One region of the Citrobacter sp. CFNIH10 genome, then DNA from elsewhere that is predicted to be linked to it. Evidence: predicted binding sites of a transcription regulator. Region 1 holds the regulator's gene; the other holds the start of a gene.
What was found. Region 1 encodes CRP, which controls carbon source genes, mostly activating them, when cyclic AMP is high. Its sites were predicted from a motif close to ATGTGANNNNNNTCACAT; they were not measured.
Positions count from the first base shown of each region.

Region 2: the regulator CRP is predicted to act here: its motif matches at 2,391-2,408, upstream of glpT (glycerol-3-phosphate transporter).

Region 1 covers NZ_CP026216.1:827,874-832,052, forward strand. The annotation lists gene C2U53_RS07430 (hydrolase) at 1-393, shown strand, start outside; gene C2U53_RS07435 (YheU family protein) at 396-614, shown strand; gene C2U53_RS07440 (phosphoribulokinase) at 669-1,538, shown strand; gene C2U53_RS07445 (OsmC family protein) at 1,638-2,042, opposite strand; gene crp (cAMP-activated global transcriptional regulator CRP) at 2,350-2,982, shown strand; gene C2U53_RS07465 (YccS/YhfK family putative transporter) at 3,034-4,179, shown strand, end outside.
Region 2 covers NZ_CP026216.1:4,742,283-4,746,461, forward strand. The annotation lists gene glpQ (glycerophosphodiester phosphodiesterase) at 1-886, opposite strand, end outside; gene glpT (glycerol-3-phosphate transporter) at 891-2,210, opposite strand; gene glpA (anaerobic glycerol-3-phosphate dehydrogenase subunit A) at 2,552-4,179, shown strand, end outside; gene glpB (glycerol-3-phosphate dehydrogenase subunit GlpB) at 4,170-4,179, shown strand, end outside.

The DNA.
Region 1 (4,179 bases):
AAAGCTAACGCATCGCGCAAGCTGGCGGCTTATCCAGGCTCGCTGCCGGTGAGCCTGGCGCAGTTGAAGTCCCTGCGCCGGATCCGTGAGTTTGACGATCTGATCACTGCCAAAATTCACGGCTTCGCCGATGCTATCGACTACTATCGTCAGTGCAGTGCCATGCCCTTGCTCAGCGACATCGCCATTCCGACGCTGATCATTCACGCGAAAGACGACCCGTTTATGGATCATCATGTGATCCCCAAAGCAGAAGATTTACCGCCGCAGGTGGAATATCAGTTAACCGAACATGGCGGGCACGTTGGATTTATTGGCGGGACGCTACGTCGGCCAGAAATGTGGCTGGAATCGCGCATCCCTGACTGGCTGACACCGTATCTGGAGGCCTAATCATGCAAATCCCCTGGCAGGACCTTTCCCCCGAGACGCTGGACAATCTGATCGAAAGCTTTGTGTTGCGCGAAGGTACCGATTATGGTGAACATGAACGTACCCTTGAACAAAAAGTCGCCGACGTCAAACGCCAGTTACAGTGTGGCGAAGCGGTGCTGGTGTGGTCTGAGTTGCACGAAACCGTCAATATCATGCCGCGCAAGCAATTTCGCGAATAACCCGCACGCTATCGGCCGACTATAATAAAAAATCAATTTATTGATGGAGTTAACATGTCTGCCAAACATCCGGTGATTGCGGTAACAGGATCCAGCGGCGCGGGGACCACCACCACCAGCCTCGCGTTCCGTAAAATTTTTGCGCAGCTCAACCTGCGCGCAGCCGAGGTGGAAGGCGACAGTTTTCACCGCTATACCCGTCCGGAAATGGATATGGCGATCCGCAAAGCACGCGACGCCGGACGCCACATCAGCTATTTTGGGCCCGACGCCAATGACTTCGGTCTACTGGAGCAGACGTTTATTGAGTACGGTCAGACGGGCAAAGGCCAGTCGCGTAAATATCTGCATACCTATGATGAAGCCGTGCCATGGAATCAGGTACCGGGGACGTTTACCCCGTGGCAACCCCTGCCGGAACCCACCGACGTATTGTTCTATGAAGGCCTGCACGGCGGCGTCGTCACGCCCCAGCATGAGGTCGCAAGACATGTTGATCTCCTGGTCGGCGTGGTCCCCATCGTTAACCTGGAGTGGATCCAGAAGCTTATCCGCGACACCAGCGAACGAGGCCATTCTCGTGAGGCGGTGATGGATTCGGTGGTGCGTTCGATGGACGACTATATCAACTACATCACGCCGCAGTTCTCCCGCACCCATATTAACTTCCAGCGCGTTCCCACCGTCGACACCTCGAACCCATTCGCGGCCAAAGGCATTCCATCACTGGATGAGAGCTTTGTCGTGATTCATTTCCGTAATCTGGAAGGAATCGATTTCCCCTGGTTGCTGGCGATGCTGCAGGGGTCATTCATTTCCCACATCAATACATTGGTGGTACCTGGCGGCAAAATGGGGCTGGCAATGGAACTCATCATGTTGCCGCTGGTGCAGCGACTGATGGAAGGCAAGAAGATCGAATAAACGATGGGAAGTGCGCGATGGCGCTACGCTTATCGAGCCTACAAATCAGGGATCTGTAGGCCGGACCAGGCGCTAGCCGCCATCCGGCGACAGGAAAAATTACGCCGCAATCACTTCATATGAATGGGTAATGTTGACCGCTTTTCCCAGCATCAGCGCCACAGAGCAGTACTTCTCCGCTGACAGGTCGACCGCACGCGAAACGGCGGCATCTTTCAGATCGTTACCGGTGACAATAAAGTGCAGATTGATGTGGGTGAACAGGCGTGGCGCCTCTTCGCGACGTTCTGACGTCAGTTTCACTTCGCAGTTCGTCACATCCTGACGGCCTTTTTGCAGGATAGAAACCACGTCAATGGCGCTGCAACCGCCCGCTGCCATCAACACCATTTCCATCGGGCTCGGCGCTTTATCACCAGAGTTACCGTCCATCAAAATCTGGTGTCCGGAAGCCGACTCACCAAGGAAGGTTAACCCCTCAACCCATTTAACACGCGCTTGCATATTTTTTAACTCCAGTGCGTCAATTTTCCTGACAGATTACGCGTACATAACAATTCTCGCAACGGAAGGCGACCTCCGTCATGCTGAAGCGAGACACCAGGAGACACACGGCTAAAGCTATGCTAAAACAGTCAGGATGCTACAGTAATACATTGATGTACTGCATGTATGCAGAGGACTTCACATTAAAGGCTGCAGTGAGTTTTTGACAGCCTCTTCCCAGGACGCGGGAAGCACATTTTTGCAACCCCAGAGACAGCGGCATTTTTTGGCTCTGGAGACAGCTTATAACAGAGGATAATCGCGCATGGTGCTTGGCAAACCGCAAACAGACCCGACACTTGAATGGTTCTTGTCTCATTGCCACATTCATAAGTACCCGTCCAAGAGCACGCTGATTCACCAGGGTGAAAAAGCAGAAACGTTGTACTACATCGTTAAGGGCTCAGTGGCAGTGTTGATTAAGGATGAGGAAGGGAAAGAAATGATCCTTTCTTATCTGAATCAGGGTGATTTTATTGGCGAACTGGGCCTGTTTGAAGAAGGCCAGGAACGTAGCGCATGGGTTCGGGCGAAAACAGCGTGTGAAGTGGCTGAAATTTCTTACAAGAAATTCCGTCAGTTGATCCAGGTGAACCCGGATATTCTGATGCGCCTCTCTTCCCAAATGGCTCGCCGTCTGCAAGTCACTTCAGAGAAAGTCGGTAACCTGGCCTTCCTCGACGTGACCGGTCGTATCGCCCAGACTCTGCTGAATCTGGCGAAACAACCTGATGCGATGACTCACCCGGACGGCATGCAGATCAAAATCACTCGCCAGGAGATTGGCCAGATCGTTGGCTGCTCTCGCGAAACCGTTGGTCGTATTCTGAAGATGCTGGAAGATCAGAACCTGATCTCCGCTCACGGTAAAACGATCGTCGTTTACGGCACTCGTTAATCTCATCGGAAATGACGCGCTACCCGCTAGCGCGTCATTTTTGTTTTGCCAATGTGGCGCAGACTGATTTATCACCCAGAAATCAATTATGCACTACGTCAAACGCTGGTGCTCTGTTTGCCCGTGGCCGTCGGACTGATCATCGGGCAGTTACATCTGGGCCTGCTCTTCTCTCTCGTTCCCGCCTGCTGCAACATTGCCGGGCTTGATACTCCGCACAAACGCTTTTTCAAACGTCTGATTATCGGTGCATCGCTGTTTGCCGGCTGTAGCCTGATCATGCAGCTGCTGCTGACGCAAGCGGTGCCGTTACCCCTGATCCTGACCGGCCTGACGCTCACGCTCGGCGTCACCGCTGAATTGAGCTCCCTTCACGCGCGTTTGCTTCCGGCCTCGCTGATCGCGGCGATTTTCACACTGAGCCTCGCGGGAAATATGCCGGTCTGGGAACCGCTGCTGATCTACGCGCTGGGCACGCTGTGGTATGGCTTGTTTAACTGGTTCTGGTTCTGGCTCTGGCGCGAACAGCCGCTGCGCGAGTCGCTGAGCCTGCTGTACCGGGAACTGGCGGATTACTGCGAAGCGAAATACAGCATGCTGACCCAGCATACCGACCCGGAAAAAGCCCTGCCGCCGCTTCTGGTGCGCCAGCAGAAGGCCGTCGACCTCATCACCCAGTGCTATCAGCAGATGCACATGCTGTCGGCGCATCACAATAATGACTATAAGCGGATGCTGCGCGCCTTTCAGGAAGCGCTGGATCTGCAGGAACATATCTCCGTCAGTTTGCATCAACCGGAAGAGGTGCAAAAGCTGGTCGAGCGCAGTCACGCGGAGCAGGTGATACGCTGGACGGCGCAAACGGTCGCCGCTCGCCTGCGCGTACTGGCGGATGACATTCTGTATCACCGGCTGCCGACGCGGTTCACCATGCAAAAGCAGATTGGCGCGCTGGAAAAAATTGCTCATCAGCATCCGGATAACCCCGTCGGGCAGTTCTGTTACTGGCACTTCAGCCGTATCGCCCGCGTACTGCGCACCCAGCGACCATTGTACGCCCGCGATCTGATGGCCGATAAGCAGCGTCGGCTACCGCTGCTGCCGGCGTTGAAAAACTACCTCTCGCTGAAATCTCCGGCACTCCGCAGCGCCGGGCGGATCAGCGTCATGCTCAGCATCGCCAGTCTGATGGGAACC
Region 2 (4,179 bases), 1.3 Mb from region 1:
GGACGATATTGCCTTTCGTCGACTTCTCGTCAATCAGCATGTGGTAATCCGGACCGATGCCGTCCGCATATTCCGCCACCTGTTTCATCGCCCCGGGTTTGAACATCCAGTCGTAGTTGTAATTGACCCAACTGCCGTCCGGCTGCTTCTCCTGGGTTTCATTCCAGTCGGTATAGGCAATCAACTGCACCAGGTTCAGATCCATCCCCATTTTAGGTTCCAGCTCATTTTTGATGCGCTTGAGTTCTGCTACATCAAAACTTTGCAGATAGACTTTGTCCTGCTTGTCGCTGTAACCGTACTGTTTCAGCACTTCCAGAGTCTTCGTCGCAATGTCCTTCCCTTCCTGATGATGGAACCACGGCGCTTTGATCTCCGGATAGATACCGATGTTCTTGCCGGTAGAATGGTTCAGTCCCTGAACAAACTCGATCTCTTCAGCAAAGGTATGCACGCGGAAATCCGATTTACCCATCGGGAAACGCCCAGGATAGGTTTGCACCTTCTTGCCATTTTCCAGATCAAACCCTTCGGTAAATTTCAGAGATTTGATTTCGTCCAGCGTAAAGTCGATGGCGTAATAACGACCGTCTTTGCGTGCACGATCCGGAAAACGCTCGGCGACATCCGTCACGCGATCAAGATAGTGGTCATGCAGGACGACCAGTTGGTCGTCTTTGGTCATCACCAGATCCTGTTCCAGATAATCCGCCCCCTGCGCGTAGGCCATTGCTTTCGCGGGCAGCGTATGTTCCGGTAGGTAGCCGCTCGCGCCACGGTGGGCAATCACAACTTTATCCGTGTTGCTGGCGGCCAGGGCATGACTTCCCATTACCGCGCCCGCCATCATCAGCGTCAGGCTCAGGTTTTTCAGTGTTTTTTTCATTCACTTAGCCCCCGTTGCGTTTCAGTTGCATCTCAGCATGGTGGCGTTTTTCGCCGATCATCACCACAATCAACAGAATCACCGCCAGAATGCTGCCGCCGATCATCACCATGAAACCGCCGTCCCAGCCGAAGAAGTCCACGGTGTAGCCGACGATGGCGCTGGCCGCCACGGAACCGCCGAGGTAACCAAACAGGCCGGTAAAGCCCGCTGCCGTCCCTGCGGCTTTTTTCGGTGCCAGTTCCAGCGCATGCAAACCAATCAGCATCACCGGACCGTAAATCAGGAAGCCGATCACAATCATACAAACCATATCGACGGTCGGGTTACCTGCCGGGTTCATCCAGTAAACGATGGTAGCGATCGTCACCAGGGTCATAAAGAACACACCGGTCGCGCCACGGTTACCACGGAACACTTTGTCCGACATCCAGCCGCACAGCAGCGTGCCAGGGATCCCTGCATATTCATAGAAGAAGTAGGCCCAGGAGGATTTATCCAGCGCAAAGTGCTTCACTTCTTTCAGATAGGTTGGAGACCAGTCGAGAATGCCGTAACGCAGCAGATAAACGAACACGTTCGCAATCGCGATGTACCACAACAGTTTATTCGGCAGAACGTACTGCATGAAGATCTGCTTCGCGGTCAGCTCTTCTTCCGCTTTCTCGTTGTAGTCGTCCGGATAGTCGTTTTTGTACTCTTCGATGGGCGGCAGGCCACAGGATTGCGGCGTATCACGCATCAGCGCGAAAGCGAAAATAGCCACCAGAATGGCGCCGAACGCTGGCATATACAGGGCAGCTTTCCAGTCGTTAAACCAGGCCATCCCGAGCAGGAACAGCAGCGGAGGAATCCCGCCACCGACGTTATGCGCACAGTTCCAGACGGAGACAATCCCGCCACGTTCCTTCTGCGACCACCAGTGCACCATGGTGCGTCCGCACGGCGGCCAGCCCATTCCCTGGAACCATCCGCAGAGGAACAACAGCACGAACATAATAGCAATGCTCGATGTCGCCCACGGTACAAAGCCCATGAACAGCATCACTGCCGCGGCCAGAATCAGACCGGCAGGCAGGAAAACGCGCGGATTCGAGCGATCCGAAACCGACCCCATGATGAATTTCGAAAATCCGTAGGCAATAGAGATCCCCGACAAGGCAAAACCTAAATCACCGCGTGAAAACCCCTGCTCGACCAGGTAAGGCATTGCAAGGGCAAAGTTCTTGCGCACCAGATAGTACGCGGCATAGCCAAAGAATATCCCCAGGAATATTTGCCAGCGAAGCCGGCGGTATGTCGGATCGATCTCCGCTGCAGGCAAGCGAGCTTTATGCGCTCCGCTGCAGGCAAGCGAGCTTTATGCGCCGCTGGTTTAAAAATACTCAACATAATGTAGCCTCCGTGGCCCGTCTTTTATAAGTAGTAAACACCGCAGGTGGTACACGCAACCCCCGCTGCTTCCAGTGTTGGTCGCGATCTTATGCAAAGATACATGCCGTGAATGTGAATTACAGCACATATTGTTACAGATTTATGATGAATGTTCAGAAAGGCGCACGAAATCACGTTTCATTTTCGAATTATGAGCGAATATGCGCGAAATCAAACAAATCATGCTTTTTATGTGGCTAAATGATAAAAAACGAACTGTGAGGGAAAACAATGAAAACTCGCGACTCGCAAACCAGTGACGTGATTATCATTGGGGGTGGTGCCACTGGCGCAGGGATTGCCCGCGACTGCGCGCTGCGTGGACTCCGTGTTATTTTAGTCGAGCGTCATGATATTGCGACCGGAGCGACCGGTCGTAACCACGGGCTGCTGCACAGCGGCGCGCGTTATGCGGTGACTGACGCCGAATCTGCCCGCGAATGCATCAGCGAAAACCAAATTCTGAAACGTATCGCCCGCCACTGCGTTGAGCCGACGGACGGTCTGTTTATTACCCTGCCCGAAGATGAGCTTTCCTTTCAGGCCACCTTTATCCGTGCCTGTGAAGAAGCGGGCATTCGGGCAGAAGCGATCGATCCGCAACAGGCGCGGATTATCGAACCGTCGGTGAACCCACAGCTGATCGGCGCGGTCAAAGTGCCGGACGGAACGGTCGATCCGTTCCGCCTGACTGCAGCCAACATGCTTGATGCGAAAGAGCACGGTGCCATTATCCTGACCGCCCACGAAGTGACGGGGTTGATCCGTGAAGGCGCGACCGTTAGCGGTGTCCATGTGCGCAACCATCTCAATGGCGAAACGCAAACGCTGCATGCGCCGGTGGTGGTGAACGCCGCCGGGATCTGGGGACAGCGGATCGCGGAATATGCCGATTTGAGTATCCGCATGTTCCCGGCGAAAGGGTCGCTGCTCATTATGGACCACCGCATCAACCAACACGTCATTAACCGCTGCCGCAAGCCTTCCGACGCCGATATTCTGGTACCCGGCGATACCATTTCGCTGATTGGCACCACCTCAACCCACATTGATTACAATGATATCGACAGCAACCGCGTCACCGCCGATGAGGTCGATATTCTGCTGCGCGAAGGTGAAAAGCTGGCGCCGATCATGGCGAAAACGCGCATTCTGCGCGCCTACTCCGGGGTGCGTCCACTGGTGGCAAGCGATGACGATCCCAGCGGTCGTAACGTCAGTCGCGGCATTGTGCTGTTCGATCACGCGAAACGCGACGGCCTGGACGGGTTTATCACGATTACCGGCGGCAAACTGATGACTTATCGTCTAATGGCGGAATGGGCCACCGACGCGGTCTGTCGGAAACTGGGTAACACGCGTCCTTGCATCACTGCAGACACGCTGCTACCGGGCTCGCAGGAACCCACGGAAAGCACGCTGAAGCGCGTGATCTCTCTGCCAGCCCCACTGCGAGGCTCCGCGGTGTATCGCCACGGCGACCGTACGCCAGCATGGCTGAGTCATGGTCGTCAGCACCGCAGTCTGGTCTGTGAATGTGAAGCCGTCACCGCGGGTGAAGTGCAGTACGCTGTCGAAAATTTAAACGTCAACAGCCTGCTTGATCTCCGTCGTCGCACCCGCGTGGGGATGGGTACCTGTCAGGGCGAGCTCTGCGCCTGCCGTGCCGCCGGGTTGCTGCAACGCTTTAACATCACCACCGCTGCGCAGTCCATTACCCAGTTGTCAGACTTCCTCAACGAACGCTGGAAAGGCGTACAACCGATCGCCTGGGGTGATGCCCTGCGCGAAAGCGAATTTACCCGCTGGGTATACCAGGGATTATGTGGTCTGGAAAAGGAGCCTCGCGATGAGATTTG